DNA from 3 places in the Martinezella sp. CNPSo 3959 genome. Region 2 is predicted to be linked to each of the others. Evidence: riboswitches for the same ligand, from Rfam matches in the RefSeq annotation. Region 2 holds a riboswitch; each other region holds the start of a gene.
The links. A riboswitch is a leader RNA that binds a small molecule or an ion and turns the genes downstream of it on or off. The one in region 2 is predicted to bind thiamine pyrophosphate.
Positions count from the first base shown of each region.

Region 1: it holds a riboswitch for thiamine pyrophosphate, as region 2 does, so the genes downstream of both, thiB (thiamine ABC transporter substrate binding subunit) here and thiM (hydroxyethylthiazole kinase) in region 2, are expected to answer to the same signal.
Region 3: it holds a riboswitch for thiamine pyrophosphate, as region 2 does, so the genes downstream of both, thiC (phosphomethylpyrimidine synthase ThiC) here and thiM (hydroxyethylthiazole kinase) in region 2, are expected to answer to the same signal.

Region 1 is NZ_JBXSOV010000006.1:196,959-207,005, reverse strand. It holds gene fdxA (ferredoxin FdxA) at 1-248, shown strand, start outside; gene AC13RE_RS16030 (CarD family transcriptional regulator) at 648-1,220, shown strand; gene AC13RE_RS16025 (RNA polymerase factor sigma-32) at 1,630-2,493, shown strand; gene AC13RE_RS16020 (M48 family metalloprotease) at 2,532-3,956, opposite strand; gene AC13RE_RS16015 (thiamine ABC transporter ATP-binding protein) at 4,335-5,063, opposite strand; gene thiP (thiamine/thiamine pyrophosphate ABC transporter permease ThiP) at 5,056-6,696, opposite strand; gene thiB (thiamine ABC transporter substrate binding subunit) at 6,704-7,732, opposite strand; TPP riboswitch at 7,893-8,009, opposite strand; gene AC13RE_RS16000 (MDR family MFS transporter) at 8,080-9,615, opposite strand; gene AC13RE_RS15995 (MarR family winged helix-turn-helix transcriptional regulator) at 9,780-10,047, shown strand, end outside.
Region 2 is NZ_JBXSOV010000014.1:67,773-77,819, reverse strand. It holds gene AC13RE_RS23725 (hypothetical protein) at 1-743, opposite strand, end outside; gene yghU (glutathione-dependent disulfide-bond oxidoreductase) at 956-1,831, opposite strand; gene AC13RE_RS23715 (DUF1127 domain-containing protein) at 2,394-2,540, opposite strand; TPP riboswitch at 2,775-2,871, shown strand; gene thiM (hydroxyethylthiazole kinase) at 2,922-3,725, shown strand; gene thiE (thiamine phosphate synthase) at 3,722-4,360, shown strand; gene thiD (bifunctional hydroxymethylpyrimidine kinase/phosphomethylpyrimidine kinase) at 4,357-5,169, shown strand; gene AC13RE_RS23695 (hypothetical protein) at 5,334-5,735, opposite strand; gene AC13RE_RS23690 (undecaprenyl-diphosphate phosphatase) at 6,036-6,908, opposite strand; gene AC13RE_RS23685 (hypothetical protein) at 7,109-7,321, opposite strand; gene AC13RE_RS23680 (transcriptional regulator NanR) at 7,426-8,130, opposite strand; gene oiaX (3-oxo-isoapionate-4-phosphate decarboxylase OiaX) at 8,308-9,567, shown strand; gene AC13RE_RS23670 (four-carbon acid sugar kinase family protein) at 9,573-10,047, shown strand, end outside.
Region 3 is NZ_JBXSOV010000007.1:201,105-211,151, reverse strand. It holds gene AC13RE_RS17385 (hypothetical protein) at 1-209, opposite strand, end outside; gene AC13RE_RS17380 (thiamine phosphate synthase) at 371-982, opposite strand; gene AC13RE_RS17375 (thiazole synthase) at 979-1,752, opposite strand; gene thiS (sulfur carrier protein ThiS) at 1,755-1,952, opposite strand; gene thiO (glycine oxidase ThiO) at 1,943-2,920, opposite strand; gene thiC (phosphomethylpyrimidine synthase ThiC) at 2,922-4,748, opposite strand; TPP riboswitch at 4,841-4,972, opposite strand; gene AC13RE_RS17355 (porin) at 5,581-6,672, shown strand; gene AC13RE_RS17350 (TetR family transcriptional regulator) at 6,888-7,544, opposite strand; gene AC13RE_RS17345 (RNA polymerase sigma factor) at 8,300-8,872, shown strand; gene AC13RE_RS17340 (hypothetical protein) at 8,865-9,317, shown strand; gene AC13RE_RS17335 (periplasmic heavy metal sensor) at 9,314-9,766, shown strand; gene AC13RE_RS17330 (DUF1800 domain-containing protein) at 9,842-10,047, shown strand, end outside.

The DNA of each region.
Region 1 (10,047 bases), on a different contig from region 2:
ACTTCCTCGTCATCCATCCCGACGAATGCATCGATTGCGGCGTCTGCGAACCGGAATGTCCCGCCGAGGCGATCAAGCCCGATACGGAACCGGGTCTCGACAAGTGGCTGAAGGTCAATGCGGAATATGCTGCCATCTGGCCGAACATCACGGTCAAGCGTGACCCGATGCCGGAAGCCAAGGAAATGGATGGCGAACAGGGAAAATTCGAGAAGTATTTCTCGGCCAATCCCGGTACGGGCGACTGATCGAAGGCCGTGACAGGCCCTCGATAAAGGTGTAGCCGATATTGCAGAAAGCGAATCACTGCCATTGGGCCACAGGCTGGTCAACATGGCCAATTTGGCGCGTGTGCAGCAAATTATTGATTTCCTCAGATTTTTGTGATAGGGTCGTCACACTGATCCACAGCGGCATTTCGCGTGCCCAAAACCATCACGAAAGCAAATCACCAATCCGTACGCGGTTTCCTTGACATATCAACGTATTGTGTTGTCGGGTCCCTGATCGCGATGGGTGGGTTTCTGTTTGCATAAGTCTGGCTGGACCAGGATGAAGTGACCCGACGGTACGTCCGTCTCATCCGGGCCTGACTGACCCGGCACCCCGGCCCTAACGGGGCGCATAACAGGGAGTTTTTGAAAAGAATGACGACCCAGCAGAAAAAACCTTCAGCAGCACGCCATGGCTTCAAGACTGGTGAAGCGATCGTTTATCCGGCCCACGGTGTCGGCACGATCACTGCGATCGAAGAACAGGAAGTCGCAGGCATGAAGCTCGAGCTGTTCGTGATCGACTTCGAGAAAGACAAGATGCGCCTGAAGGTTCCGGTGGCCAAGGCCATGAGCATCGGCATGCGCAAACTTTCCGAGACCGATTTCGTCGAGCGTGCATTGAAGGTCGTGCAGGGCAAAGCCCGCGTCAAGCGCACCATGTGGTCGCGCCGCGCGCAGGAATACGATGCCAAGATCAATTCCGGCGATCTGATCTCGATCGCAGAGGTCGTTCGCGATCTCTATCGCGCCGAGAATCAGCCGGAACAGTCCTATTCCGAACGTCAGCTTTATGAAGCAGCACTTGACCGCATGGCGCGCGAAATCGCGGCTGTCAACAAGATGTCGGAAACCGAAGCCGTTCGCCTTGTCGAAACCAACCTGAACAAGGGACCGAAGCGCGGCAAGGTCGTCGAAGAAGACGATTCGCAGGACGAAGCCGCATAAGGCCACACGCCAATATCGCTTCAAAAAACCCGGCCTTCGTGCCGGGTTTTTTCTTTGGAACCTTTTCCGTTCTGATGCGTTTAAGTCCCTGTGTTGGCGGTCCGTGTGGGTACACTCCTGTGGAGAGGGGTATTCAGACAGGCCGTTTTATAGATATTCACGAGGACCGGCCTATGCGTTTTCACTCGAAGCTCCCCGGCGATCTGAAGATGATTCAATCGTCAGACCCGTTCGATGAGATCGAACTAGACTAGTCATCGATCATCCGGTGGCCCGGATAATCGGTTTCCAATTTGCAATTTCATTCATTGATTTCCATCCGAACAGCGATGTTCGGAAACGATGCTTGCTGCCCTTTTCGTCGACCGCGGCATAGAGACGATTTGAGGCCGAAACCCAGGAGATGCATATGACGAATATGTCTGCAGATCGGCGCATGATCAAAGTTGCGATGGCTGCTCCCTATCTCGATCGCGACGAAGAACACGATCTCGCCATACGCTGGAAAGACCACGACGATCGCGGCGCCCGCAATCAGATCGCAACTGCCCATATGCGCCTCGTCATTTCCATGGCGGGGAAGTTTCGTAACTTCGGACTGCCGATGAGCGATCTGGTGCAGGAAGGCTATGTCGGCCTGCTGGAAGCGGCCGCCCGCTTCGAACCAGAGCGGGAAGTTCGTTTCTCCACCTATGCAAGCTGGTGGATCCGCGCTTCGATCCAGGACTATATCCTACGCAATTGGTCAATCGTGCGCGGCGGCACGAGTTCCGCCCAGAAGGCGCTGTTCTTCAATCTGCGCCGTTTGCGCGCCAAGCTTGCCCGCAGCAATTCCAACGTCACCGTCCAGTCCATCCATGAGGAAATCGCCGTGACGCTCGGCGTCAGCCTTACGGATGTGCAGACGATGGATGCGCGCCTCTCCAGTAGCGATACCTCCCTGCAGGCCCCCTCCATTGCTGGCGATTCCGAAAGTGCCGAGCGCATCGATTTCCTGATCAGCGACGAGCCGCTTCCCGACGAGCAGGTGTCCGACATGATCGACGGCGAGCGCCGCCGCGTTTGGCTGGCGTCGGCGCTGAAACATCTCAACGAACGTGAAATGAAGATCATCCAAGCGCGCCGCCTGGTCGAAGACGGCGCGACGCTCGAAGAGCTCGGTGCCGATCTTGGCATTTCCAAGGAGCGCGTGCGCCAGATCGAAAGCCGCGCGATGGACAAGCTCCGCAACGCCCTGGTGGATGCGGATCCCCGCATGGCCAGCTACGCCTGAGTGCGCGCTTCTCCCGTCCGGGAGAAGTCGCCCCGCTATTATTCCGAAATGATCTTGACCTTGTCGCCCGGTGCAATGTTTGCCCCGGTTGGCAGGGCATTTATCAGTTTGAACAGGTCGAGCTTGCGGTCTGTGCCCATCATGCGGGCGGCGAGCGTGGTGATGGTGTCGCCGGGCTTGACGGTAACGACGCGAACACGCAGCGGCTTCAGCGAGGCCGCCTCTTCCGGGTTCATATGCCGGAAGCTCGCACGCAGCACATTGGCGGTCTGATCGAGCTGAGCGATATTCCCCTTCGGCACCGCCGTCAGGAAGCGGAATATCTGCGTGCGGTCGCGGATCACAGTCACATCGAAATCCCAGCGGTCGGCCGAGGCGCGCGCAGTGGCGGCCGGCATGCCGTTAACGGTGATCGACCTGATCGAGGAGGGATCGAGGCCGGTGACCCAGCCGCTGGAGATATAGTTCGTCAGATTCTGGTTCTGCGTGTCGGCCACGCCGTCGAAGCGGATGGCAATGTCGCCGGGGCCGGTCGCCATGACGGCTTCGACCTTGTTGTCGATACGGAAATCGGGCGGGACGTCGAAGCGGATGCCGAGGCCGCCATGCAGGAAGGTCTGGCCACGCACATAGCCTTCTTCGGGGCTGTCGCCATAGAGCAGGCCGTCGATGCCGTTGAGATAATAGTCGCGGCCGATGTCGCCGACCTTACCTTCCTCGCCGAATTCGCGCGCGTGCGCCTTGGCAAGATCGATACGCTGCGGCGTGCTCGGGTGGCTCGAAAGGAAGTCCAGGCTCTGGTCGACGTCGGAATTGGCCGACATGAAGCGGCTATAGTCCTCCATCGCGTTCAGGAAGCGCGCAGCGGCGTAAGGATCGTAGCCGGCCTGGCCCAATGTGCGAATGCCGATCTCGTCGGCCTGGAGTTCCTGCTGGCGCGAGAAGGCGGCAAGACGCAGCTTGCCGCGGGCAAGCGCCTGCTTGCCGGCCAGATCGCTCGACAGGACTTCCGAAACGACGCGGCTGGCGATGACTTCGGCTTCTTCGCGTTTCTGCCGCTCGATGCCGTGATTGGCGGTTACGTGCGCCATCTCGTGCGACAGCACCGCGGCGACTTCGGACGCATCATTGGCAAGCGCCAGAAGGCCGCGCGTCACATAGAGATAGCCACCGGGCAGGGCAAAGGCGTTGATCGAGGGCGAGTTGAGAATGGTGATGCGGTAGGACTGCTGCGGATTCTCCGACACGCTGGTCAAGGCGCCGGCGATGCGGGCAACGAGCCTCTCGGTCTTGGCATCCTTGTATTCTCCGCCATAGCTTGCGAGGATGCGCGGATGCTCGCGGGCGCCCATCTGCGCGCGCGGGTCGTTCTTCTGCACTTCGGAAACGATCTGCGGATTGGCGGAGGGCGAAACGCTCGGCTGATAGGACTGATCCATCACCGTCTGGCAGCTGTTCAACATTGCTGCGGCTGCAAGGAAAGGCACAAAACGGCGCAAACGGGCTGCGACGGTCGCATCGATCCTTCGTTCTGCTCGCTTGCTCTGCTTCAGGACCTGCATCCTACTCATTTCGCTGTCATGCCGGCTCGGCGCCAAATCCGGTTGATCCTTACCGGGCCGATCATGGTCGTGCGCCAATAGAGGTTGTTTTCGCCCCCATCGATCTGCCGTTACCCGGACGGCTTCCACCTCTTGCTGTAGCCGATTTTGGCACCGGTTGCATAGCGAGACTCCGTTTAAATGTGGCAGCGTTGTATTTTAGCAAGCATTTCCGAGGACTTTCAGCCGCTTCGCTAGACGAAATTAAGGCAAAGCCGGCGGCAAGCTGCCATGACACAATCAATGTTGCAGAAATGTGGTCAATGCCGGAATCCCGTCCGCTTGCAGGAAGGTTTCGATGGGCGCGGTAAGCTTGATCGTGCCGCCGTCGATGAAGACGGCGTGGTCGGCAAGGCGCCGCACTTCGGCCGGGTCATGCGAGACGATCAGCACCGTATTGCCGGTTTCGCGATGCAGAGTTTTCAGAAGTTCGACCATGCCGGAGCGCAGGCCGGGATCGAGCGCGGCGAAAGGCTCGTCCAGCAACAGGATTGGCTTGTCGCGCACCAGAGCCCGAGCGAAAGCGGCGCGCTGGCGCTCGCCGCCGGAAAGCGTTCCCGGCTTGCGCTTTTCAAAACCGGCTAGTCCGACCCGCGCCAAAGCCTCCGAGACCTTTTGCCGATCCTCCTTCGAAAGCCTCACTGACGGGCTGATGCCAAGGCCGACATTGGTGAAGAGATCGAGATGAGCGAAGAGGTTGTTGTCCTGGAAGACGAGAGACACCGGCCGTTCGGCGGGATGCTGGCCGCTCACGTCCTGTCCTGCGAGCAGGATACGGCCGCGGTCAGGTTGCTCGAAGCCTGCCAGCAAATTGAGGAAGGTCGATTTGCCCGATCCCGAGGGTCCGGCAATGGCGATGATCTTGCCCTGCGGCAATGCGCAATCGAAGCGGAAGTCATGCGTGCCGAGGCGCAGTTCGACCCCTTCCATGCTGATGTCTTCCGCCTTCATGATGCTGCCGTCAGTCATTTCGCCTGCTTTCGTCATCCGGCGCGCCCTGGCCCGCGGTTCCGGCTATGGTCAGGAGAAGGCATACCAGGCCGAGGATCAAGGCATATCCGTCGGCGTCGTTGGTGCGGTAGCTGCCGAGCTTGCTGTAGACCAGCCAGGGCAGGGTCATCAGACTGTCTGAGCCGAAGAGCGCGACTGCGCCGAGATCGCCGAGCGACAGGGCCATGGCGAAGGAGAGCGCCGTGAAGAACGGTTTGCGCAGACCCGGCCAATCGACCATGCGCAGGCGCGCAATGCCGTGAAGGCCGAGGCTTGCCGCCAGCCGCCCGGTGCGGCTGACATGGACCGTATAGGCCGGCTCGATGACGCGCATGACGAAGGGCAGCGCCATCAGCGCATTGATGACAATGATGAGGACGGCCGCAAAGCGGCTGGGATCGCCAAATGGCCTGAGTGCCAGGAACCAGCCGGTTGCCAGCACGATCGGTGGCACCAGCAGGATGAGGGAGGAGCTTGCGCCTAATGCGAGCGCCAGGCTGCGTGGACCGAGGGACTTTCGGCGATCGGCCGATATCACCGAGCGGGCGCGAATGATCGCGAAGGATGCCAGCACGGCCAGAAGGCCCGCAGCAAGCGCGATTGCGAGACTTGTGACTGCCGCCTGCAGGAAGATCGGCTGGGAGACGAGCTTGAAAAGATTGGCCGCGAGGCCGGTCACGACGACCGAGGCGAGCGGCATGCCCAGAAAGAGCGTCGCGGCCGCCAGCAGCGCAGCATCGATGCATCGCGCAGCCATGCCCTGTCCATCGATGCGGCGCAGCGCACGCCCGCCGGTGAGGCCATGATCGTCGGGAGCGCGAAACAGCGTCATGGCGCCAAGCACAAGGAGGGTGACGACGATCTGCAGCAGCGACAGCATTACGGCGCGGCCGGGATCGAAATCGAAGCGGAGCGCCTGGTAGATCGCCACTTCCAGCGTCGTTGCGGCCGGACCGCCGCCGAGGATCAGGACAAGCGTGAAGCTGGTGGCGCAGAGCATGAAGATCAGGCCGGCGATGCCGGGAATGAGGCCGCGCAGGATAGGCCATTCGATGAAGCGGAAGACCGAGATGGGCCGCATGCCGAGTCCGCCGGCCACGAGCCAATATTCCGCTGGCACACGCTCCAGTCCGGCCAGCATAAGCCGGCAGGCGAGCGGCATGTTGAAGAAGACATGCGCAAGCAGGATACCGGCCAGGCCATAGATGCTGACGGGCTGCGACAGGCCGAGTGCTGATAGCGCCTGATTGATGAGGCCCTGCCGGCCCCATATGCCGAGCAGGCCGAGTGCACCGATCAGCACTGGCAGGCCCATCGGCACGGCCATCAGCCGGATCAGCCACAGCCGGCCGGGAAAGCGCGGCTGGCGCGCCAATGCGCGGGCGACCGGAATGGCGAGCACAATGGAGAGCAGTGTCGAAAGCACCGCCTGCAGCAGTGTGAAGCGCAGGATGCGCAGCAGATATGGGTCTGTGAGCGAGGTGTCGCCGCCGGATTCGATGCCGGCGGAGAGGAGAACAAGAACGGCGATCCCGACGAAGAGCGCAATGCTGCCGAGGCTGAACGCCCCGCCGGAAATAGCGCGTCTTCGCTCGGGTGCCGTGAGTATGATCAAGGCATCAGTTGCCGCTGGTGGCGGTCAGCCATTCGTCGATCCAGGCCTTGCGGTTCTTGTCGACGTCGGCAGGGCTCATCAGGAAGGTCTTCGACGGCACCACGAGCTTGCTGAAGGCATCCGGCAGCGGCTCGGAAGTGTCGGCGGCCGGCATCATCCAGTTGCTTGTCGGAATGATGTCCTGGAAGCCGGTGGAGATCATGAATTTCAGGAAATCGCGGGCAAGTTCCTTGTTCGGCGAGGACTTGATGAGGCCGGCGACCTCGATCTGGATATAATGCCCTTCCGAGAAGGCGGCGGCCCGATAGCGATCGGTCTTGTCCTCGATCATGTGATAGGCCGGCGACGTCGTGTAGGAGAGCACCATCGGCGCTTCGCCCTTGGTGAAGAGATCATAGGCTTCCGACCAGCCGGGGGTGACCGTCAGGATGCGGCCTTTGAGCTTCGCCCAGGCATCTGCGGATTTGTCGCCATAGATCGACTTGACCCAGAGCAGCAGGCCGAGACCCGGCGTCGAGGTGCGCGGATCCTCGATGACGATCTTCTGCGCGGGATCGCCCTCGACGAGATCCTTCATGCTCTTGGGCGGGTTCTTGACCGTCTGGCTGTCATAGATCACGGCGAAATGGCCGTAGTCGTAGGGCACGAAGACGTCGTCCTTGAAACCGCCGGGAACCTTGAGGGCCGAGGTGTCGACGCCGCTTGCGTCGAAGAGGCCGGTATCCTTGGCTTCGTCGATGAGATTGGTGTCGAGGCCGAGAACGACATCGGCCTTGGTGCCCGTTCCTTCCAGCTTGAGCCGGGAGAGAAGTGCAACGCCATCGGTGACGGCGACGTAATTGACCGTGCAGCCGCAGGTCTTTTCGAAGGCGGCCTTGACCTTGGCGCCAGGACCCCAGTCGGCGGTGAAGCTCTCATAGGTGTAGATGGTCAGGGTCTTGTCGGCTGCAGCGGCAGGCTGCGCGGCAAAAAAGGTCGTTCCGGCGGCAAGGGCCAGGCCGGCGAAGAATGACAATAGCGAACGGTTATGCATGGTCGCGCCTCCTCCTAGAGCCGGATGATTCCAGGTCTACCGACCTAAAATCTGAATCTGCTCTAAAATCAAATAATTAGGGCATGATGTCGTCCGAAAACCGTTTCCGTTTTTCGGCATCATGCTCTGGGTTTCGTCTGAAGGGGAAAGGGCGCTATGATTTCGTCACGCGTCTAATCCCTCCGCCGGTGTTAGCCGGATCAGGTTCCGCGGGTTGGCCGGTGAAAGCCTCTCAGCCAAATGTCCTGAAGGACATAAGGCACCCCGTTAGAGCGTCGGCAGATTTAGCCCTGTGACGGAGGGATGACAAGGGAAATGATTCCCTTGCCGATTGCAGCATGAAGGATTTACTCGGCAGCCTCCGCGACCGCCGGGCTTTCGAATTTCTTCGCGGCACTCGGGAGCTGCACATTCTTCAGCGTCAGCGAGGTCAGGAGACCAAGCATGCAAATGCCGGCTGCCGTCATGAACAACGGACTGAAGGCGCTCGCATAGGCGTTGGCGACGGCCTCGCGGGTTATCTCGGGCAAGGCGGCCATCATCTTCGGCGTCAGCTCCTCGATGTTCGGTACGCCGGATATGGAGACACCAACATTGCCGAGTTTGGCGGCGATGATGGCGCCGTAAATGGAGATGGCGATGGAGGCGCCGCCCATGCGCGACAGCGTGACGGCGCCGGTCGCAGCGCCGACGTCGCGCGCTGCCGCTGCATTCTGTACGCCGATAACGGGCACCTGCTGGGCAAGGCCGATGCCGATGCCGTGCAGCAGCATCAGGCCGCCAATGAGGACGATGGGCGTGCCGGCATGGACGAAGGCGAGCGAAGCGAATGCGATGGTGCTGCAGGTGGCGCTGGCGACGGCAAACGGCTTGTAACGGCCTTTGGCCGCGATCAGCCGGCCGGCGGAGAGCGAGCCGCAGACGATGCCGCCGGTCAGGAGAATGAACAGCAGCCCGGCCATGGAGGGCGAAAGGCCTGTCGTCGTCTGCAGGAAGAGCGCGAAGTAATTGACCATGCCGATAGCGACGGCACCGCTGGTGATCGAGAGGATCAGCAGAAGGCCGAATGTCGGATTGCGGAACAGCGTCATCGGCACAATCGGCTCGGGTGCGCGGCGCTCGATGAAGACCCAGGCGATGGCGCAGATTACCCCGAAGGCAATAATACCGAGGCATTGCGGCGATAGCAGCGACCCGAAGAGTTCGCTTCCGTCGGCAGCAAGCACAATGCTTGTCGTCGTCAGGGCAAGGACGATGGCGCCGGCATAATCGATCTTCGGACGGCGGGCAGGCTTGCGGTAGGGCAGCATGAAGGCGAGGCCGGCAAGCACGATGAAGCCGATCGGCACGTTGACGAGGAAGATCGAACGCCAGCCGAAAAGATCGCTCATCGTGCCGCCGAGAACGGGGCCGATGGCGCCCGACGCCATCAGCACGAGGCTTGAATAGCTCTGGTAGCGTGCGCGCTCGCGCGGCTCGAAGAGATCGGCGTTGACAGCAAAGATCGAGACCATGATGCCGCCACCGCCGAAGCCTTGAAGGACGCGGGCGGCGATCAGCGTATCCATCGAGACGGCCAGGCCGCAGACGGCAGAGCCGACCGTGAAGATCGCGATCGCCGTCATCATCACATATTTGCGGCCGAAGAGATCACCGAGCTTGCCGTAGACGGGCATGACGGCGGAAAGCGAGAGAAGATAGGCCGAGCCGATCCAGCCGAAGCGATCCAGATGCCCGAACTCGCCGACGATCGTCGGCAGTGCCGTTGAGACGATCTGGTTGTCGAGCGTTGCCATGAACATGGCAGTCATCAGAAAGAGGAAAAGAATAAGCCGCCGTTTGTGATCCGCCACGAGCGGTGTGAAGCTTGTCTGCATGTCCATGGAGCAAGAACCCGAACTGGGCCGGAACGCTGCGCTATCGAACGAATGCGCGGGACGCCCGGTCTTCATGAGTGAATATATGTGCTATTAGCATATAATTGTCAATGGCAGGTGAATGCCATTTGCATGTTTTGTTTCCTCGCGACCTCTGCTATGCTTTAGGGATGACATCTGCGCCGAATACAAAAGATATCGAAGTTCCGACGCTGGCCGAAGACGAGAAGTTTCTACGCATCGGTCAGGCGATGATGCGCATGCGCTTGCTGACGGGCCGTCGCATGATCGGCAGGCTCGCCATTCAACACGTGGCCCCGGGGCTTGAGCTTTCGCATCTCGATGTGCTCGATGTCGTGCGGCGGGCGGAAGATACGGGCGAAGTGACCGTCGGCACGATTGCCGAGCTCTTGCGCATCGATCCATCGCGCGCGAGCC
Region 2 (10,047 bases):
CTGGTCTTCGATACGTCTGTTACGACGAGAAGGCATCTGAGGCCGGCTGCGCGGGCAAGTTCGATGAGGCCGCGCAGCTCCTCTTCCACCTCGCTATCGGCGCGAAGGGAACCATCCTTGCTGCGCACGGCAATGGTGGCGTTGCGTGTTGCGTCCCCTGGCCGCAATTCTTCGCCCTTGGCGACGGACCGTGCGCTGCTGACGCGGCTCATGAAATGCCGCCCGGCCGTCGCCATCATGACGCCGCTGCCCGTTTCGTTCCCCATCAGCGTGATGGTCATCAGGGCACGTTGATCCTCGCCCGCCAGCAGTGCTGCCGAAAAGAGATGAATGTCCGTGCCCGATGTGGCCAGGATCGCATCGATCCGGGGTGCCGACGCTTGGTTAAGGCCAAGCAAGCACAACAGATCCTCCCGCACGCGCCCGATTTCGCGATCGTAGACAGTCGTCGGCGAGCTTGTTTCCATCTCCCGCCTCAGATCCGCGTAAAAGGATTCGACCGCGGCAAAGGCGGCAGCGGATATGGTCGATGCCGTCGACGAACCGAAAGCAAGATCTTCGGGCCGGGGCGCCGGACCATAGCCATACATGTTGAGCCCGGTGAGCGGATCGCAATCCAGACGTTCATCGCCACCCGACACCAAGTGTTTCAGCAGCGCATCCCTCGCCTCGCTCTGTTGCCTCGACAACGCACCCGTAGTCGCATTTTTATCCAGGGCACAATCGTCAGCAACTTGCTGCATGGAGAAGCATTCCTCTTTCGCCAATGTCGACACGCTTTGCAGAATCGCGCTGCGGTCTACGCCGAGCGGGGGGAGCCTCGGCAGTCGAACATTACGCTTCACAAGATGGAGCGAGGCTGACTTGCCAGGCCGGCAGCGCCAGCAGTAAGCGCAATAAAAAAGCTCGCGATCCGGAGGGTCGCGAGCTCATTTCTGCAAGGCGAATTGTCGGGTCAGCCGGCAGCTTCCAGCTTATCCTGCGTCTTCGTCTCGAAGTCGCTGGCATCGTGGCGCTCGCGCAGCTGCTCGGATGGATCGCCCGACATGCGGTTGACCATGCGGCCGCGCTTGACGGCAGGACGCGAGTAGATTTGCTCGGCCCAGCGCTGCACGTTCTTGTAGTCCTGCACCTGCAGGAACTCGGTCGCACCGTACTGCCACCCCTTGGCCAAACCGCCGTACCACGGCCAGATGGCGATATCGGCAATCGTATAGTCGCTGCCGGCGATATATTCGCTTTCAGCCAGACGGCGGTCTAGCACGTCGAGCTGGCGCTTCACCTCCATGGCAAAGCGATCGATCGCATATTCGATCTTCGTCGGCGCATAGGCGTAGAAGTGACCGAAACCGCCGCCGAGATAGGGAGCGCTGCCCATCTGCCAGAACAGCCAGGAGATGCATTCGGCACGCGCCGGCTGCTCGGTCGGCAGGAAGGCGCCAAATTTTTCGGCGAGATACATCAAAATCGAGGCCGATTCGAAAACGCGAACCGGCTTCGGGCCACTGCGGTCGAGCAAAGCCGGGATCTTCGAATTCGGATTGACGTCAACGAAACCGCTGCCGAACTGGTCGCCCTCACCGATCTTGATCAGCCAGGCATCATATTCCGCGCCGCTATGACCGAGCGCCAGCAGCTCTTCCAGCATGATGGTGACCTTCACGCCGTTTGGCGTTCCAAGCGAATAGAGCTGAAGGGGATGGCGTCCTACCGGCAGTTCCTTCTCGTGAGTCGGGCCGGCAATCGGGCGATTGATATTGGCGAACTGGCCGCCATTGGCCTTGTTCCAGGTCCAGATTTTCGGCGGGGTATATTCGGCAGGGCCGGTCATGGGCATCCTCCTTTTTCGGGAATCGAATTTGGGCGATCTTCGATGTAGCGCGCTACATAGATCGCACATAGGGGCCGCTCTTCATTTTTGCGAGAGGAGAATGCGCACTCTTTAACGCGGAAGCGCTCTTGCCGCCTGGGTTAGGGCGCGACTCTTCGACCGCGTTAGGCCATTGGCAAATGTCTGGAGGTTCATGAAACGAAAAAGCCTGCCGCGGGAGGAGGAGCGGCAGGCTTTTTACAAGAACCGAACAGCGGATGGGAGGAGGAGTTCCGCTATTCCTGCAGCCGTCCCTGGGAGGAGGATAAGGACGTCTGCCAAGCGAAGGGATGCGGGAGGAGATGCATCGCTTCGATGAAGACGAACATACCAGTCTTTTGCTCAGTTCATAGGCATTTCTTTGCAAGGCAGTTATGCGCCATGCGAAAACCGGGCAGCTGAGTCAATCGCAATCTTCAGCCAGCGCGGCGAAGAATGAGCGGGATACCCATAAAGCAAAAGCGCCTGCTCGGAGGAACAGGCGCTGGCATAATGCATGCTTTATAAGGAGCCGGTGCGGCCGTTAGCGAGCGATCGCTGCGCGGGCAACGTTGCGGATTTCGCCGCGATCGATACCCAGGTCGTGCAGTTCGCGCGTGGACATACGGCCCAGTTCGGCGACCGTCTGACGATACTTGCGCCAGTTATTGAAAGAGCGTGCTACGTTCATGATGATCCCCTTTCCTTGGGCTTTCGAAGCTGAGCTGCCGTGCTTGGCGCTCCCGTCGCTTCGATGAGAAATATATAGTCGAAACCCTCGGCTTTTTGCAGAGCTAAGGAATCACTGCACCTATGCACATACTGCATATGTCGCCCGAAAAGCAGGCGGTCGTCATCCTGTCGATCACGCCTGCCTTTGCGATTTGCTGATGACAGCGCCTCCTTTGTCTGCGAAAAGAAGAGAGATGAGAGACAGGGGCGTCCGCCATCCGGCGGGCTGAGAAGCACCCTTCGAACCTGAACCAGATCATGCTGGCGGAGGGAGTCGCTCGGGACCTCGCGAAGCTGAAGCACGTCGTCCCTACGCGTCTCGCCGCCTGAAAGGGGCGATATGCAAGACCAAATCACACCGGGCAATCTACTTCGCACCATGCGGGAAAGCCCTCTCCTGGTGCAATGCATCACCAATTTCGTCGCCATGAATATCGCGGCCAATGTGATGCTTGCCGCCGGGGCATCGCCGGCAATGGTACATGCCGAAGAGGAAGCCGGCGAGTTTGCCGCTATCTCCGGCGCACTGACGGTCAATATCGGTACACTCTCGTCCGGCTGGCTTGCGGGCATGCTGACGGCTGCGAGGTCGGCAAGCAATGCCGGCAAGCCCTGGGTCCTCGATCCCGTCGCCCATTATGCGACCGCATTCCGTCGCGATGCCATCGCGCGCTTGCTGGAACTAAAGCCGGCAATCATTCGCGGCAACGCATCCGAAATCATCGCGCTTGCCGGCGGCACGAGCCGCGGCCAGGGCGTCGATAGCAGGGATGCCGTCGAACAAGCCGAAGATTCCGCCCGACTGCTCGCCGAAAGGCACGGCTGCGTAGTGGCAGTCACCGGCGTTACGGATTTCGTGACGGATGGAGGGAAAGCGCGGCGCATTGCCGGAGGATCGCCGCTCATGCCGCAGGTGACGGCACTCGGCTGCTCCCTTACTTGCCTTGTCGGTGCGTTTGCGGCGGCAGCTCCAGATGATCCTTTCGATGCGACCATAGCGGCGCTTGCCGTCTTTGCCGTTGCCGGTGAACAGGCGGGAGCAATTGCAGATGGCCCAGGCTCTTTCTCCTGGCGCTTCCTCGATGCCCTTGCCGCCCTCACCCCGGAAACGCTGGATCGCGACGCAAGGATATCGGCAGCATGAAACAAGACTTCGATCTATCGCTCTATCTCGTCCTCGATCCGCTGCTATGCCGTGATCTCGGCATGGTGGAGACGACGCGGGCGGCGGTGGCCGGTGGCGCTACCATCATCCAGCTTCGCGACAAGGAGGCTTCGACCGCCGCCATGATCGAGACCGGCCGCGCCCTCAAGCAAATCCTGCACGGAACGAATGTCCGGCTGATCGTTAACGACAATGTCGAGGCCGCCATCGCCATCGGCGCCGATGGCCTTCACATCGGCCAGGAAGATATGAATGCCGCCGACGCTCGCCGCGTGATCGGCCCGGACATGATCCTCGGCCTCTCGGTGGAGACGGAGGCCCTCGCCTCCGCCATCGATGCCCGGATTGTCGACTATGCCGGGATCGGCCCGATCTTTGCCACGCCCACCAAGCCCGACCACAAGCAGCCGATCGGCTTCGACGGGCTTGCCCGCATCGTCAGGCTTTGCCCCGTTCCATCAGTCGCGATCGGCGGCGTGAAGGCAGAGCATGCCGCGAGCGTTTACTTAGCCGGCGCCGATGGTCTTGCGGTCGTCTCGGCCATATGCGGCCAACCGGACCCGCAAGCCGCGACAACCATCATCGCGAAAGCCATCAAGGAGGCTCGCCAATGATCCGCAATGTCTTATCCATCGCTGGCTCCGATCCCTCCGGCGGCGCTGGCATCCAGGCCGACCTGAAGGCTTTCTCGGCCCGCGGCGTTTATGGAATGGCGGCTCTGACTGCTTTGACGGCGCAGAACACGCAGGGCGTCTCCGGCGTCCATCCCGTGCCCCCTCATTTCGTGGCAGACCAGATCAATGCGATCTTTGCCGACATCCGTGTGGATGCTGTCAAGATCGGCATGATCGCCAATGCCGCCATCGCCAATGCCGTTGCGGATATTCTGGCGCGACATCGCGATATACCCGTCGTTCTCGACCCGGTCATGATCGCCAAGGGTGGTGCCGCCCTGCTCGCTGCCGATGCCGTTGACGTGCTGACCACACGATTGCTGCCGCTTGCGACCGTCATTACCCCGAACCTGCCCGAAGCGGCTGCGCTGTTGCATGACGCGGAGGCGAAAAGCCGCGAAGACATGGCGCGCCAGGCGCGTGCGCTGGCAGCGCTCGGGCCTTCGGCTGTCCTCGTCAAGGGTGGTCATCTCGAAGGAGATGAAAGCCCGGATGTGCTCGCAAGCGGAGACCATGTGACCTGGTTCGAAGCTGAACGGCTGCCGACCAAGAATACGCATGGAACGGGCTGCACGCTCTCCAGCGCTATAGCCGCGGAGATTGCCAAAGGCCTGTCGCTTGCCGATGCTGTCGCCGTCGGCAAGGCCTATCTCGCCGCCGCAGTTGCTGCTGCAGGCCAGCTTTCCGTCGGCAGCGGCCATGGGCCTGTGCAGCATTTCCATGCGCTCTGGCACATAAGCAAGGAGTAGAGAAATAAGTGTCGCTCAAGGAGCGGATCGTCATCATCTCAGGCGCCGGGCGCGGTCTCGGCGCTGCCATCGCAACGGCCTTTGCTCGGGAGGGCGCAAAGGTTGCCATCAAGGGGTCGTTTGCGGGAGGGACGGAAACCTACGCTAAGCTCTACCGGGGAATCTCACGGTTCAGTTGCGCGAAGTTTTTTCTGAGCCTGGACTGCGGTGAAAAAATTGAAAGAGCCCATGATGAGCAAGGCTATTGCGAACGGCTTTAAGGCGGACGAGAGAGTTGATTGCAAGTGCGGCTGCATGAACCCGCCAAATAGCACCATAAAAGCTGCAAAAACCAAAGCTTGCAAAATAGCGTATTCGGCCACTCGCCCTAAAGATCTTTCCCTCAAATTCTCTGCAGGGAAGAAGACCGTTAGCCCCTTCATAGCCAGCATAAGGAGCGGGAAAAGCAAGCCAATCTTAAAGAGGTTCACCACTGTTATGTGGTCATCGAGAAGATAAAGAAACATTGGGATGAGAACTGCAGGCGAAAGGTGGAAAAGATAATCTCTTAGGACCTGATTGCGCACGCTTTCATCTCCGAATGAAGGCTATTCAAAAATCCTAGGTTATTGGGCATCGAAGTCAACCGGATTAGCGGCTCTACGCCAATTCAAGAACCCGCTTTCCATAGTCCCTAAGTTCGCCCTTCGGATGACATATCGATAGCGGGTGACGCGCTCAATGCTGAGTTCCTTGCTCAGAACGGAAAAGGACGTGGCGCGCTTTGCCATGGTGGCCTCGTCCTCAAGTAACGGCCCGTATGAAAAAGGCGCTGCCTCCAAGGCAACGCCGATATTGAAGCTTTGCAGCCGGCTGGTTCGGGCAGCTCAAGCCCAGCCCATGGTCAGCACGCCAAAGAGAATGACGGCGCCGAGCACGATACGATAGATGACGAAAGGCCAGGTCGAAAAGCGCTCAAGGAAGCGCATCAGCCCCCAGATGGTGATGAAGGACGCTATGCTGCCGACGATCAGGCCAACGAGCAGTACCGACCAGGCTTCCATCGGAATATGCGCCTTGTGAAGCTCATAAAGCTCCTTCAAGCCGGCAAGAGCGATGGCCGGTAAGCCGAGCAGGAAGGAGAACCGTGCCGCCTCCTCTCTTTTCAAGCCGAGGAACAGTGCGCCGGTTAGGGTCGAACCCGAGCGCGAGACACCGGGGATAAGAGCACCGACCTGCGTGATGCCGACAAAAAGGGCATCCATCAGCGTCATCTGTCCGATATCCTTCCTATGGCGGCTGTAAAGCTCAGCGACCGCCAAGAGCAAGCCCATGACCACGCAGGCGATGCCGATGACCCAGAGGCTGCGGAAAGACGTGCCGCAAGCGTTCAGGGAGGATGACAGCAGCAGGCCGGCGATCACGATCGGTACGGTGGCAATCACGATGGCGATGGCAAGCCGGATGGAAGGAGAGCTCCAATCCCTTTGCCTGATCGCATCGAGCGATCCAAAGGTGACGTAGCGGACGTCGCTCCAGAAATAGGAGACGATCGCGGCAAGGGCAGCAAGCTGCATCGTAGCCGAGAAGGCAGAACCAGGGTCCTGCCAGCCCAGCAAGGCCGGCACTACGCGCATATGGGCAGTGGACGAGACCGGCAGTAGCTCGGTCAATCCCTGCACGATGCCCAGAATTGCGATCTTGGCATAACCCAGGGCAACAAAGCCCGTATCCACGCCTTGCGTACAAACATCAGCCACGTTTTGATATCCTCAGTTGTTCAGGGGGCTTAGCACCGGAGTGGTGCGACGAACTAGCTGTGAAACTGGTTCCCAAATTGAACTTGGCAACACCTGGCGAAGGTGTCGCCAATTTCATATCGGGACAAGCTGAGGATATAGCCGCGCAGGCTGAACTCTATCTGAAATTGCCGGCTCGAATTTCGGAGTTTGGCGTATTTCTAGCCTTCATCCTCCGGCAACGCCTGCATGTAGCGAATCATGGTGTAGAAGCCGGCGAGGAGGACCAACGCGCCTGCCGCATGATGCAGATTGTGCAGCATCGTATGGTGATGCCTGAGCAGAAGGCAGCTCAGATTGTAAAGGGTTATGGCCACCGCCGTCATGAGAGCGGCCAGGAATAGCGCCATGTTTCGCTGAAAGAAATCAATCATCACGCACACCTCGTTTGAGTGCCAACAGATTCCATAAGGATTGGGGAGGAATTACGACAAAGGCACTGAGCCGCGGCGCCGTGGCAGGCGAACACCGATGGGGCTCATTTCGTATAGAGCGCGCGCGATCTTTCCAGATGCTTGAGCATCGCCTGCTCGGCGCCATCGGCATCGTTTTCAGCCAGACGCGCAAGAATTTCCTCATGTTCGACAAGCGTGAACTTTTCCTTGCCAGTCCAGATCAGCATGTCGGTATGATAGGCTTTCAGCCATGCGAGCATCGCTTCGCTGACGGCAGCAAAGATCGGATTGCCGGAAATCTGGGCGATGCGCGTATGGAACTGCATGTCCGCAGAAATGAAGTCCTCGGCATGTCCGAGTGAGTTGCGCTGCCGGTCGATGATCTCACGGAGATCGGCAACATCTTTCTTGCTCGCGCGCTGTGCGGCCTCGCGTGCCATGCCGCGCTCGAAGAAGATGCGGGCGCTCTTCAACTGTTCAAGGGAATCAGGTGATTGCGACAACATGATCTTTGCGGTCAGGTCGACCTGCCGAAAGATCGACTTCGCCGTGAGCTGAAGCACCTTGGCACGTTCGCCATGGGAGATGTTGACCAGCCCCATATTGGCAAGGGCCTGCATGGCCTCCCGGATCGCCGGACGTCCGACACCGAAGCGTTCCATGAGGACACGCTCTGACGGCATCTCATCACCCGGCTTGAGCTCTCCCGACGTGATCAACCGTTCCAGCCGGTCGAATACTTCATCGGATAGCTTTCGGCGTACAATTTGTTCGACTGGCTCGCCCATGGAATCCCGCTTTCCCAAAGCTTTACTCCCTTATGCATTTTTGGCCGCCATGGCGGAAGCCCCACCCTACCGACAACCGGGCAAAAAATAGTTTGCAGAAGTTGGAATACTCATTATACCAGATCACCAGTTTGCGCCACGCGGAAAATCGTCGGCGAGAGGAGCATTCACCCACTCATGACCATCACCATCACCTACCGTATCGAAACGCCAGGCAGTATCGAGGCGATGGCTCGCAAGATCGCCAGCGATCAGTCGACAGGCACCTTCGTCGCTGTGCCGGGCGAGACGGAAGAACTCAAGGCGCGCGTGGCCGCGCGTGTCGTCGCGATCCATCCCCTTGCTGACGCGGAGCGTCCGACTTGGCCGGAGGTGGCCGAGGGCCACGGTCCGATCCATCGGGCCGATGTCGACATCGCCTTTCCGCTGGATGCGATCGGCACCGATCTTTCGGCACTGATGACGATCGCGATCGGCGGCGTCTTCTCGATCAAGGGCATGACCGGCATCCGCATCGTCGACATGAAGCTGCCGGAGGCCTTCCGCAACGTGCATCCCGGCCCGCAATTCGGCGTTGCCGGCAGCTTGCGCCTGACCGGCGTCAACGGCCGCCCGATCATTGGCACCATCGTCAAGCCGGCGCTCGGCCTTCGGCCGGAAGAAACGGCGGCACTGGTCGGCGAGCTGATCGGCTCCGGTGTTGACTTCATCAAGGACGACGAGAAGCTGATGAGCCCGGCCTATTCGCCGCTCAAAGAGCGCGTCGAGGCCATTATGCCGCTGATCCTCGATCACGAGCAGAAGACCGGCAAGAAGGTCATGTATGCCTTCGGCATTTCGCATGCGGATCCCGATGAGATGATGCGCAACCACGATCTCGTGTTGAAGGCAGGCGGCAATTGCGCCGTCGTCAACATCAATTCCATCGGCTTCGGCGGCATGAGCTTCCTGCGCAAGCGCTCCGGGCTGGTGTTGCATGCGCATCGCAATGGCTGGGATATCCTGACCCGCCATCCCGGCGCCGGCATGGATTTCAAGGTGTATCAGCAGTTCTGGCGCCTGCTCGGCGTCGACCAGTTCCAGATCAATGGCATCAGGATCAAATATTGGGAACCGGACGACAGTTTCGTCGAATCCTTCAAGGCGATCCGCACGCCGCTCTTCGACCCCACAGACTGTCCGCTCCCCGTTGCCGGTTCCGGTCAATGGGGCGGCCAGGCGCCCGAAACCTATCAGCGCACCGGCCGGACGACGGACCTTCTCTATCTCTGCGGCGGCGGCATTGTCAGCCACCCCTTCGGACCGGCGGCCGGCGTTCGTGCGATCCAGCAGGCCTGGCAGGCGGCGGTTTCGGACATTCCGCTTGAACAATATGCCAAGGACCACCCGGAACTTGCCGCCTCGATCGCAAAATTCAGTGACGGCAAGGACGCCTGAGAGCAATGTCCAATCTTCTTCTCAACTATTACGGCGATGATTTCACTGGCTCCACCGACGTCATGGAGGCGCTTGCCTCGAACGGCGTGCCGACGGCTCTCTTTCTCGGCGTTCCGAGCGAAGCCACGCTGGAGCGGTTCAAGGATTGCCGCGCCATCGGCATTGCCGGCACCAGCCGCAGCGAGACGCCGCAATGGATGGACGAGCATCTGACATCAGCATTCGAATGGCTGAAGAGCCTCGATGCCGCGATATGCCATTACAAGGTCTGCTCGACCTTCGATTCCAGCCCCAGGATCGGCAACATCGGCAAGGCAATCGAGATCGGAAAAGCGCTCTTTGCGCAATCCGTCGTACCGGTCGTGGTCGGAGCGCCGCAGCTCAAGCGCTACACCGCTTTCGGCCACCTTTTCGCGGCCTATCAGGGCAAAATCTTCCGCATCGACCGGCATCCTGTCATGAGCCGGCATCCCGTCACGC
Region 3 (10,047 bases), on a different contig from region 2:
ACAAGCAGGCCGCCGAGAAGACCGGCAGCAACGCCGCCGGCGATCGCGCCTCCATTGCCATGGTGGTGATGACGACGCCAATCGTCATGGCCGCGCCAATCACCGCGATGGCCGTCGTAATATTGTGCCTGTGCGCTGCTGACGGGCGCCAATGCGCCGCCTACGACCGTAGCGGCCAGCAAAACCGTAAGAACCGTCTTCTTTATCATGACTACCTCCAAAGCAGTCTTTGTGCTCAGCGAATACGCGAGTCATCTAATTAACGCCTTCAGCATGATTATGTTCAGCTGAATATTCAATGAATGGCCCGTTCATCGGGCAATAGCGGCTGGAAATAGCCCCTTGCATGGGCTCCTGAGGGGCGATCTTGTCAATTTGGAGGCGTCTGTCGGGTCGCCGCCACCCATTCGAGCGTTCGCGATTCGGGGTCAGGATTGCGGGTGATATCCGTTACGACCGCACCGATATCGGCGCCATGCTCGAATACAGCCGCAAGACGTTCGACCGTCAGGCCGCCGATCGCAACGAGAGGCCGATTGCCGATGCGCGCCTTCCACGCGCCGATCCGATCGAGGCCTTGGGGTGCCCAGGGCATAATCTTGAGGACGGTCGGATAGATCGGCCCCAGCGCTATATAATCGGGTTCGGCAGCAAGCGCCGTCTCCAGCTCCGCCTCGTCATGTGTCGAAAGCCCCAGCTTCAATCCGGCATCCCGTATGGCGGAGAGATCGGCAGAAGCAAGATCCTCCTGGCCGAGATGGATGAAATCGCAATCCTCCTCGATTGCCAGCTGCCAATAGTCGTTGACGATCATTTGGCACTCATGCGCGGCGCAAATTGCCTTCGCTTCGCGAATTTCGGCGCGGATCTCAGGCGTTGAGCGATCCTTGATGCGCAACTGTACCAGCTTGACGCCGAGCGGCACCAACCGCCTGATCCAGGCGGCGCTATCGACGATCAGGTAGAAGGGATCTAGCGTCATGCGAACACCGCCTTTCCGATCACTGGTGTCGATGGCACCGCCATATCGCGCGGCTCCAGCATGCCGGCGCCGTATGCCTGCCTGCCGGCATCGATGGCCTTGGCGAAGGCTTTCGCCATCGCGACCGGATCGCCGGCCCCGGCAACCGCTGTATTGAGTAGCACGGCATCGAAGCCGAGCTCCATGACGGTTGCTGCATGCGAAGGTCTGCCGATGCCGGCATCCACGATCAGCGGAACCTCGGGAAAATGTGCCCGCATCGATCGCAGCGCAGAGAGATTGAGCGGTCCGGCCGCCGTTCCGATCGGCGCGCACCAGGGCATCAGCACCTTGCATCCGGCTTCCAGCAGCCGCTCGGCGACGATGAGATCGTCCGTCGTGTAGGGAAAGACCTCGAAGCCGTCATCGGTGAGGATTCTCGCCGCCTCCACCAGCGCGAAGACGTCGGGCTGCAGCGTATCGTGATTGCCGATCACCTCGAGCTTGATCCAGTTGGTCCGAAAGACCTCGCGCGCCATTTTCGCGGTCAGAACCGCTTCGGATACGCCGTGGCAGCCTGCTGTATTGGGAAGGACGCGAACGCCGAGTTCGCGAATCATCTCGAAGAATGCGCCGCCATTACGCCCGCCTGCCGTTTCCCGGCGCAGTGATACGGTCACGATCCCGGTTTGCGACCGTTTGACGGCCTCCGCCAGTACGGCCGGGGAGGGGTAGCGCGCCGTGCCGAGAAGAAGGCGCGACGCGATTTGTGTTCCGTAGAGTTCAAGCATGGTCAGCCTCCCTGCATTGGCGTCAGGATCTCGATCCTGTCATCGTCGGTTAGGATATGGTCGCCGCGTTCCTCGCTATGGACGAGTTCGCCGTTGACGGCGGTTGCCAGCCACTCGCCCTCATATTCGAGAGCCGTGAGAAGTTGCGAAAGCGTCGTTGCTTCGACAATCTGCGCTTCGCCATTGATGATCAGGCGCATTGGCGGCTCCTTTCGTCGTGTCCGGAAAAGACGAGATCGGCGGCTTTCTCGGCCATGGCGGGTGCGAGCAGGAAGCCATGGCGATAGAGACCGTTGACAAGGATGGCTTTGCCCTGCCGCGTCACGCGCGGAAGGTTGTCGGGAAAGGCAGGGCGGATGCCGGAGCCGGTTTCGACCGCCGCAGCTTCGGCAAAGGCCGGATGCAGCGCATAGGCTGCGTTCAAGAGTTCCATCAGCGAACGGGCGGTGATCGGCCCTTTGAAGTCGGTCTCGATCATCGTCGCGCCGACCATGAACAGGCCTTTGCCGCGCGGCACGATATAGACCGGAAAACGTGGATGCAGCAGGCGGACGGGCCGCGAAAGCACGATTTCATCGCTCTGCAGATAGAGCATTTCGCCGCGAACCCCACGCAAATCGTGGATGCGACCGATGCGGGCGGCCCCTGTGCAGTCGACGATCTCAGAGAAGCTATGGTCATCCACGAGCACGTCGATAAAGGTGACGCCTTTTGCAGATAGATCGTCCTTCAACGATTGCAGGACCTCGCGGGGATTGAGATGTGCTTCCTGCGGAAAGAACAAGCCCTGGCGAAATCGGCCGGCAAGCGAAGGTTCAAGGGTGGCGATGTCGTCTTCGTCTACCCAGCGATAGTCCGTCGTGCGGCTGGCGAATCGCCTCAGTTCGTTTTGATCGCGGTTCGGCGCAACGACGAGCGTTCCATTGCGGATGATCTTGCCAGGCAGAATCGCTTCCCATCGATCGGCGGAATCACGGCCGAGCGTCAGCACAGCCTCATCGGCGCTTTCCCGCTCGCACCATGGCGCCAGCATGCCGCCGGCAAGCCAGGAGGCGGCGCAATGAAAATTCCGGCCTGGATCTGAGATCGTGACCTCCGCTCCGCGCCGGATCAGCTCGTGAGCGACCGTGAGGCCGGCAACGCCGGCCCCTTTAACGAGGATGCGCATGTCACTCGGCCGGCTGTGCAGGGGTTTCGACCGGCATATAAAGGTCTCCGCCCTCTCGATACTTGGCTGCCATGGCTTCCAGCCCTTCCTTCTGCGCTTCGGCGCGGATGTCGTGCGAAATCCGCATCGAGCAGAATTTCGGGCCGCACATCGAGCAGAAATGGGCCACCTTATGAGCTTCCTTCGGCAGGGTTTCGTCGTGGAAGCTGCGAGCCGTGTCCGGGTCGAGCGAAAGGTTGAACTGATCTTCCCAGCGGAATTCGAACCGGGCGCGCGACAGAGCATCGTCACGAACCTGCGCGGCCGGATGACCTTTGGCGAGATCCGCCGCATGCGCTGCGATCTTGTAGGTGATGACGCCTGTCTTGACGTCGTTGCGATCAGGCAGACCAAGGTGCTCCTTCGGCGTGACGTAGCAGAGCATCGCCGTCCCGAACCAGCCGATCATGGCAGCGCCGATGCCCGATGTGATGTGGTCATAGCCGGGCGCGATATCCGTCGTCAGCGGCCCGAGCGTGTAAAAGGGCGCCTCGCCGCAGACGGAAAGCTGCTTGTTCATGTTTTCCTTGATCTTGTGCATCGGCACATGGCCGGGGCCTTCGATCATCACCTGGCAGTCTTTTGCCCAGGCGATCTTCGTCAACTCGCCCAGCGTCTCCAGTTCTGCAAATTGCGCGGCGTCGTTGGCGTCAGCTATCGAGCCGGGGCGCAGGCCGTCGCCGAGCGAGAAAGACACGTCATAGGCACGGCAGATATCGCAGATTTCCTCGAAATGCTCGTAAAGGAAGCTCTCGCGATGGTGATGCAGACACCACTTGGCCATGATCGAGCCGCCGCGCGAGACGATGCCGGTGACGCGATTGACGGTAAGCGGGATGTAATGCAGCCGCACACCGGCATGGATGGTGAAGTAATCGACGCCCTGTTCGGCCTGCTCGATCAGGGTATCGCGATAGATTTCCCAGGTCAGTTCCTCGGCAATGCCGCCGACCTTTTCCAGCGCCTGATAGAGCGGCACAGTGCCGATCGGCAGCGGCGAATTGCGGATGATCCATTCGCGGATGTTGTGGATGTTACGGCCGGTCGAAAGGTCCATGACGGTATCGGCGCCCCAGCGCGCGGCCCAGACCATCTTCTCGACTTCCTCCGCCATGGAGGAGGTGACGGCGGAATTGCCGATATTGGCGTTGATCTTCACCAGGAAATTCCGGCCGATGATCATCGGCTCGCTTTCGGGGTGATTGATGTTGGCCGGAATGATCGCCCGGCCGCTCGCAACTTCCTGGCGGACGAATTCGGGGGTCACATGATCCGGAATATGGGCGCCGAAGCTTTCGCCATCGCGAATCAGGGCTTCTGCCTTCGCCTTGCGGCCGAGATTTTCGCGGATGGCGATGAATTCCATTTCCGGGGTGATGATGCCGGCGCGTGCATAGGCGAGTTGGGTGACCGCCTTGCCGTCTTTTGCCCGCAGGGGCTGCCGCTTGGCCGGAAACTCGGGCGTCAGCCGTTCGCCGGTGACGAAACCATTGTCTTCAGGGCGCACATGCCGGCCTTCATAAGCCTCGACATCGCCGCGGCCGAGAACCCAGTCGCGGCGCAGCTGAGACAGGCCTTCCTCGATGCGGATATCGGCGCCCTCGATCGTATAGGGGCCGGAAGAATCATAAACAATGACAGGCGGCTCGCCCGAGGTCGGATGGACGCTGATTTCGCGCATCGGCACGCGGATGTCCGGGTGGATCTCTCCGGGAACATAGATTTTCGTGGATGCCGGCAGCGGTCCAGTGGTTACGGTCGGAGTGAGGTTCTTTGCGGCAATATTCATGGTTTGAGGCTCCAAGTTGCAGTTGGAGACCCAGTCAATCAGCCGGAATGATGGAAAGACGCCGGCATGGAATCCACGCGGGAATCCGAAGCCTTCAAGCGCTCGCACCGTCCCTACGCCAGTATGAACTGGATCAGGTTCAACGGGTCACTGCGCCACAGGAGGCAAAGCCTCATTGTCCAGCAGTATCTCAGCCCCTTGCCGGGACCCCCCTGGTGAATACGAAAAGGCTATGCCTTACCCTTGTTCTCTGTCAACCCCGCAACGACGGTCGCGTTTTCTCAATCGATTGACCAATGTGGCGCGGGGGCGGCGTGGATTCTATTGGGGCGAGCCTCCGATAGGCGCATCATCATCTTCGATGACGCTGCTCTTGATTCATGCCCGTTCCCGCATAGATGGTGCGGATGAAAACTCTGGATCGCGAGCCTCATTGGGGAAGCCTGTCTCGATTTGGTGCGAATTCTTAAACCTTGGCGACGCCGACTATTCCGGCAGTAAAAGGCGCAGCCAGCCGCCCGTTGCATTTAAGCAACAGCAATCAAGTCTAATGCCGGGGCAGGTTTCACAGAATTGACAAACATACGGGCTGTTTGTAAACCAAATATAGGACATAAACTGTCTTACGGACGAGCAATCGGCCGGATCGGTAGAGGCATTTCAAAACCTTTGCCGCGGGGTGAATTATGGAGGTTAGAGGGGACTCAAGCCGACATCAGGTGCGTATCTGCCGGACTGCCCGGTTGCGTTCAAACCGACGTAATCCTCAGGGTGGTGTTCCAGCTTTGTACTCGCGGTAAATTGGAATGCATATTGCAACCAGGAGTTTAAAATGAACATCAAGAGCCTTCTTCTCGGCTCCGCTGCTGCGCTGGCAGCAGTTTCTGGCGCCCATGCGGCTGACGCGATCGTCGCTGCTGAGCCCGAGCCGCTGGAATACGTTCGCATCTGCGACGCCTACGGCGCTGGCTACTTCTTCATTCCAGGCACCGAAACCTGCCTCAAGATCGGCGGCCGCGTCCGTACCGAAGGCGAGTGGTACGATGCCTACAACCCGAACAGCCATAACGGTACGCTGTGGCACACCCGTGCGGAGCTGAGCGTCGACACGGCAACCGACACCGAATACGGCCCGCTGAAGACCAACACGGTCATCCGTTGGGATTGGAATGACGGCAACTCCACCTCCACGAAGCTGCTGTTCGCAAACATCAGCCTTGGCGGTTTCCTCGTCGGTAAGGCTGACTCGCAGTACAACTCCTACATCGGTTATGCCGGCGACGTCATCAACGACGACGTGATCTATGACGGTCCGTACGAACTCAACCAGTTGACCTACAACTACGACGCCGGCAACGGCTTCACGGCTGTGATCTCGGTCGAAGACTCGAACTCCAGCGGTTCTGGCGCTTCCTATGGCTCCAGCTGGTGGTCTGACGACAAGGGCAACCACTACGCTCCCGACGTCGTTGCCGGTGCTGGCTTCAAGTCCGGCGCATGGGGCTTCAAGGTCGTTGGCGGTTATGACTCGATCGTCGAAGAAGGCGCCATCAAGGCTCGTGTCGATGCTGACTTCGGTACCTTCTCGGCCTTCTTGATGGGCGGCTGGAACACTGACGGCGACAAGCTGAACAAGTATGCCGGCACCAACCTCGATCGTTCGGCTTGCCCGGTTAACGATGCATCGAAGTGCGGCTGGGGTGACTGGGCTGTTTGGGGCGGCGTTGGCGTTCCGATCAACGAAAAGCTGAAGTGGAACCTGCAGCTCGCCTACACCGACTCGAAGATCTTTGCCGCAACCACCAACGTCAAGTGGAACCCGGTCAAGAACCTGCTCATCGAGCCGGAAGTCTCCTACACCAACTTCGATTCTGTGAACCAGGATCAGTGGGCTGGTATCCTGCGCTTCGAGCGTAGCTTCTAATATTGAATTACCCGGCTCAATGCCGGGTAAGAGAAGCCTGACGTTCCAATCCGTCAGGCTTCTTTCATCGATCGGTTGACCTCCGATCAAAGCAAAGGATCTGGCTTTCCCTCCGGATCCTTTTTTATTTCCAGCTTTGGGGAATCGGTTCAGCTCCCGGCAGAGGCTTAAAACCGCCATCGTTGGTTCTCTTCAATTCCGAAGGGAAAACCGTTCTAGGCTTTTTCCGGTATCATCGCGGCAATCGCCAGCTCCTGCGCCTGTGCCAGCGGGAACCAGGTCTTCAGCACCATCTTTATGAACATCTGTCCACACGGGACCAATTCGAAGCTGCCTCGGTCGAGGGTCCATTCGGTGATCAGGCCGCCGATGACCGCTGTCAATGCGGAAGAGGCGGTATCCGGCGTCCAGGGAGCCGGAAGTTTCGTCTTTTCATCCATAAGGGTGAATATGCGTTCGAAATTTTCATGCATGTCGTGCCGAAACGAACTCGCCCGGCTCGTGGTGCCGTCGCAAAACGCCATGTCGAGATGCATCATAACTTTCAGCATGCTGCGCTTGCGCGGGTCGCTGTGAATATCGTCAAATATCGCGGCAATGGTATCGGCGATGAGATCAAGCGGGTTGGGCGGCAGTTCCTTCGACATCCGCTCCGCGAGATCCTTGAACGGCTGCTGGGCCTCGTCGCGAATCGCAAACATCAGCCCTTGCTTGTTCTTGAAATGCCAATGCACTGCCCCCCGCGTGACACCGGCGGCTACGGCTATCTCTTCCAGGCTGACATTCTCGTAGCCCTTGTCGAGAAACAGAGCTTTTGCGGATTGCAAAATCTCGTTCCTCGTTTCTGCCGCCTCCTCCTTAGTTCGCCTCATTCACCTCTCCACAGAAACCGATGTTCAAGCTGCGCCCCTCTTATTGATATTCTTCTTCCATCATACCGTTCAGTGCTGGAGCCCATATACCAGCGATGCTCAACGGAGTGGAGGTATTTATCTATCCTCAAAAATTGAGCAAGCAAATCGTAACAGAATATATCCTGTCAAGCGCTATAAGCCATGCGCAAGTTTGCGTGAGCAATTTCCCCATCTTGTGAAGCGAAAATCGGAAAGTGTAGGTGCTGATATAGCCCTGATGCGAAATATATTGGCCGGCGATCCCCGATCCGCTTGTTCCGGAAGCGATGTAGCGTTCAAGTTGAAACCTATGATGCATTTTAGCCCGCGGCGTTCGCAGATCCGTCAGCTCATATCGATCATCGAGGTCTTGATCCCACCGTCATGCGGCGGGTCTGATCGCCATGGCTTTGGTCGAACACTGGTGGGACCGATCGTCAAGCGATCTGCTGCTGTTCCGACCTAGCTTGAGCTTTCGTCTGTCTTCTTGCAAGCTGACGATAGCTCGAGCGCAAATCGTCTTTCAGCGTGGAAAGAGAATTCGAAAATTCCTGGCATAAGAGCGACGGATTTGCATAAGCGCCGCGTTCAATTCTCGTGAACCCGCGTTTGATGTCGAAGGATGATACGCTGACCGAGATGCTGCGATCCAAGTGGCACTGTTTGCCGGCTGTAAGGCTGAGGCCGAGGTGCCATGCAACTATCGCAGTGAATTGGAGCGGTGGCGATTGTCGATGAAGTGGGATCGCGCGCCCAAGAGTGGCGACCAGGATGAGGATCTGCTTGGCCGAATCGCTGCGGGCGATGTTTCGGCAATGCGCATGATGGTCGCGCGGCAATTACCGCGCATCGTCGCCGTCGCGACCCGCATGCTTGGCGATGCGGCCGAGGCCGAAGATGTGGCGCAGGAGACGTTTTTGCGCATCTGGCGAAATGCCGGCGGCTGGCGCCAGCGCAATGCGCGCTTCAGCACCTGGGTGCATCGTGTGGCGATCAACCTTTGCTATGATCGCCTGCGCCGCCGCAAGGACGTTCTTGGCGAACATCCGCCTGACATCGAATATGAAGGGCCGGCGCCGGATGCGGACTTGATGAGCGAGGACGATCCGTCGAGACGTGTCGAACGGGCCTTGCAGATGATTGCGTCCCGGCAGCGCGAGGCGATCATTCTGGTTTATTACCAGGCGCTGTCGAACGCCGAGGCGGCTGAGGTCATGGATGTCAGTGTCGATGCACTGGAAAGCCTGCTTGCGCGTGGAAGGCGCTCCTTGCAGGTGCTTTTGTTGAAGGATGAGGGCGATGGTTGAAAATATCGCGGGTCCGATGAATGCCGAACGGTTCGAAGCGCTGACTGCGGCCTATGGCGGCGATATCGGCCGATGGCCGCAGGCCGAGCGCGCGGCCGCACGGGATTTTGCCAAGGGCACCGCCGCCGCGCAAACACTTGCGCGCGCCGCCGATCTGGATGCGCTGCTCGACACCTACGTCGTGAAGCCTCGTCACACCGGCCTGGAAGAGCGAATCCTCGCAAAGCTCGTGCGGCGCCTGACGATACGAAACTGGTTCCGCTTCGGGTCGGCCGGGATCGGCCTTGTGGGGATCGGCATCGCCGGCGCGCTTGCCGGCAGCATTGCAATTGCCGTCTTGGTTCCGAGTCTGACATCCGATACCTCGATCGTCTCAGATGGAACCGCGACCATGTTCGGCGATATCGGACCGGATGCAGGCATAGCGCAGCAGGACAGCCAATGACGGACCGAAGCTTTCGAATAGTGGTTATCTCTCTGCTGGTGCTGAATACGTTCCTGATCGGAGCGTTGGCCGGTGGCGGCCTGACATGGATCCGCAAGACACAGGCGCGTTCCGAAATGATGCCGCTCGCCGGCGAGCAATTGCCATCGGCCCAGAAGAAGGCCTTGCGTGCCGCGCTCAGCGAAGCACGCAAGGGCGAGCGCCAGACCATTCTCGAGGCGCAGCAGGCAAAGATCGATGCAGCCTCCATCCTCGGTCAACCCACGCTCGATACGGCGGCGCTTTCGGCGGCGCTGGCAAGGGCGCGCGATGCCGATATGGCCCTGAGGGCGAAGGTCGAACAACGTGCCGTCGATTTTGCGGCAACGCTTTCCTACGACGAGCGTCGGGCGCTATCGGAAAGCCTAGTCCGCCGTAGCATGCCCAAGGCTGCCGCTGCCACAAAATGATCACACTTGCCGAGCGACGGATCGAAACCAAGCCTGCGTTAAAGGAGCATGTCTGAAGCAGGAGTTGGCAAGGCCATGGCACAGCAGTCCAATGATGTTTACGCCGCGCTCGCTCTTTCCCGTTTCGGGTTAGGGGCAGACCACAACGGCACCGCTTCGATAGCAGCCGATCCGCGCGGTGCATTGCTGGAAGAAATCACCGAGCGTTACGTCCCGGTTCCGGTCGGGCCGCAGCTGCAATCCACAGCCGATCTTCTCGTTTCTCTCTATGCGTTCCAGGA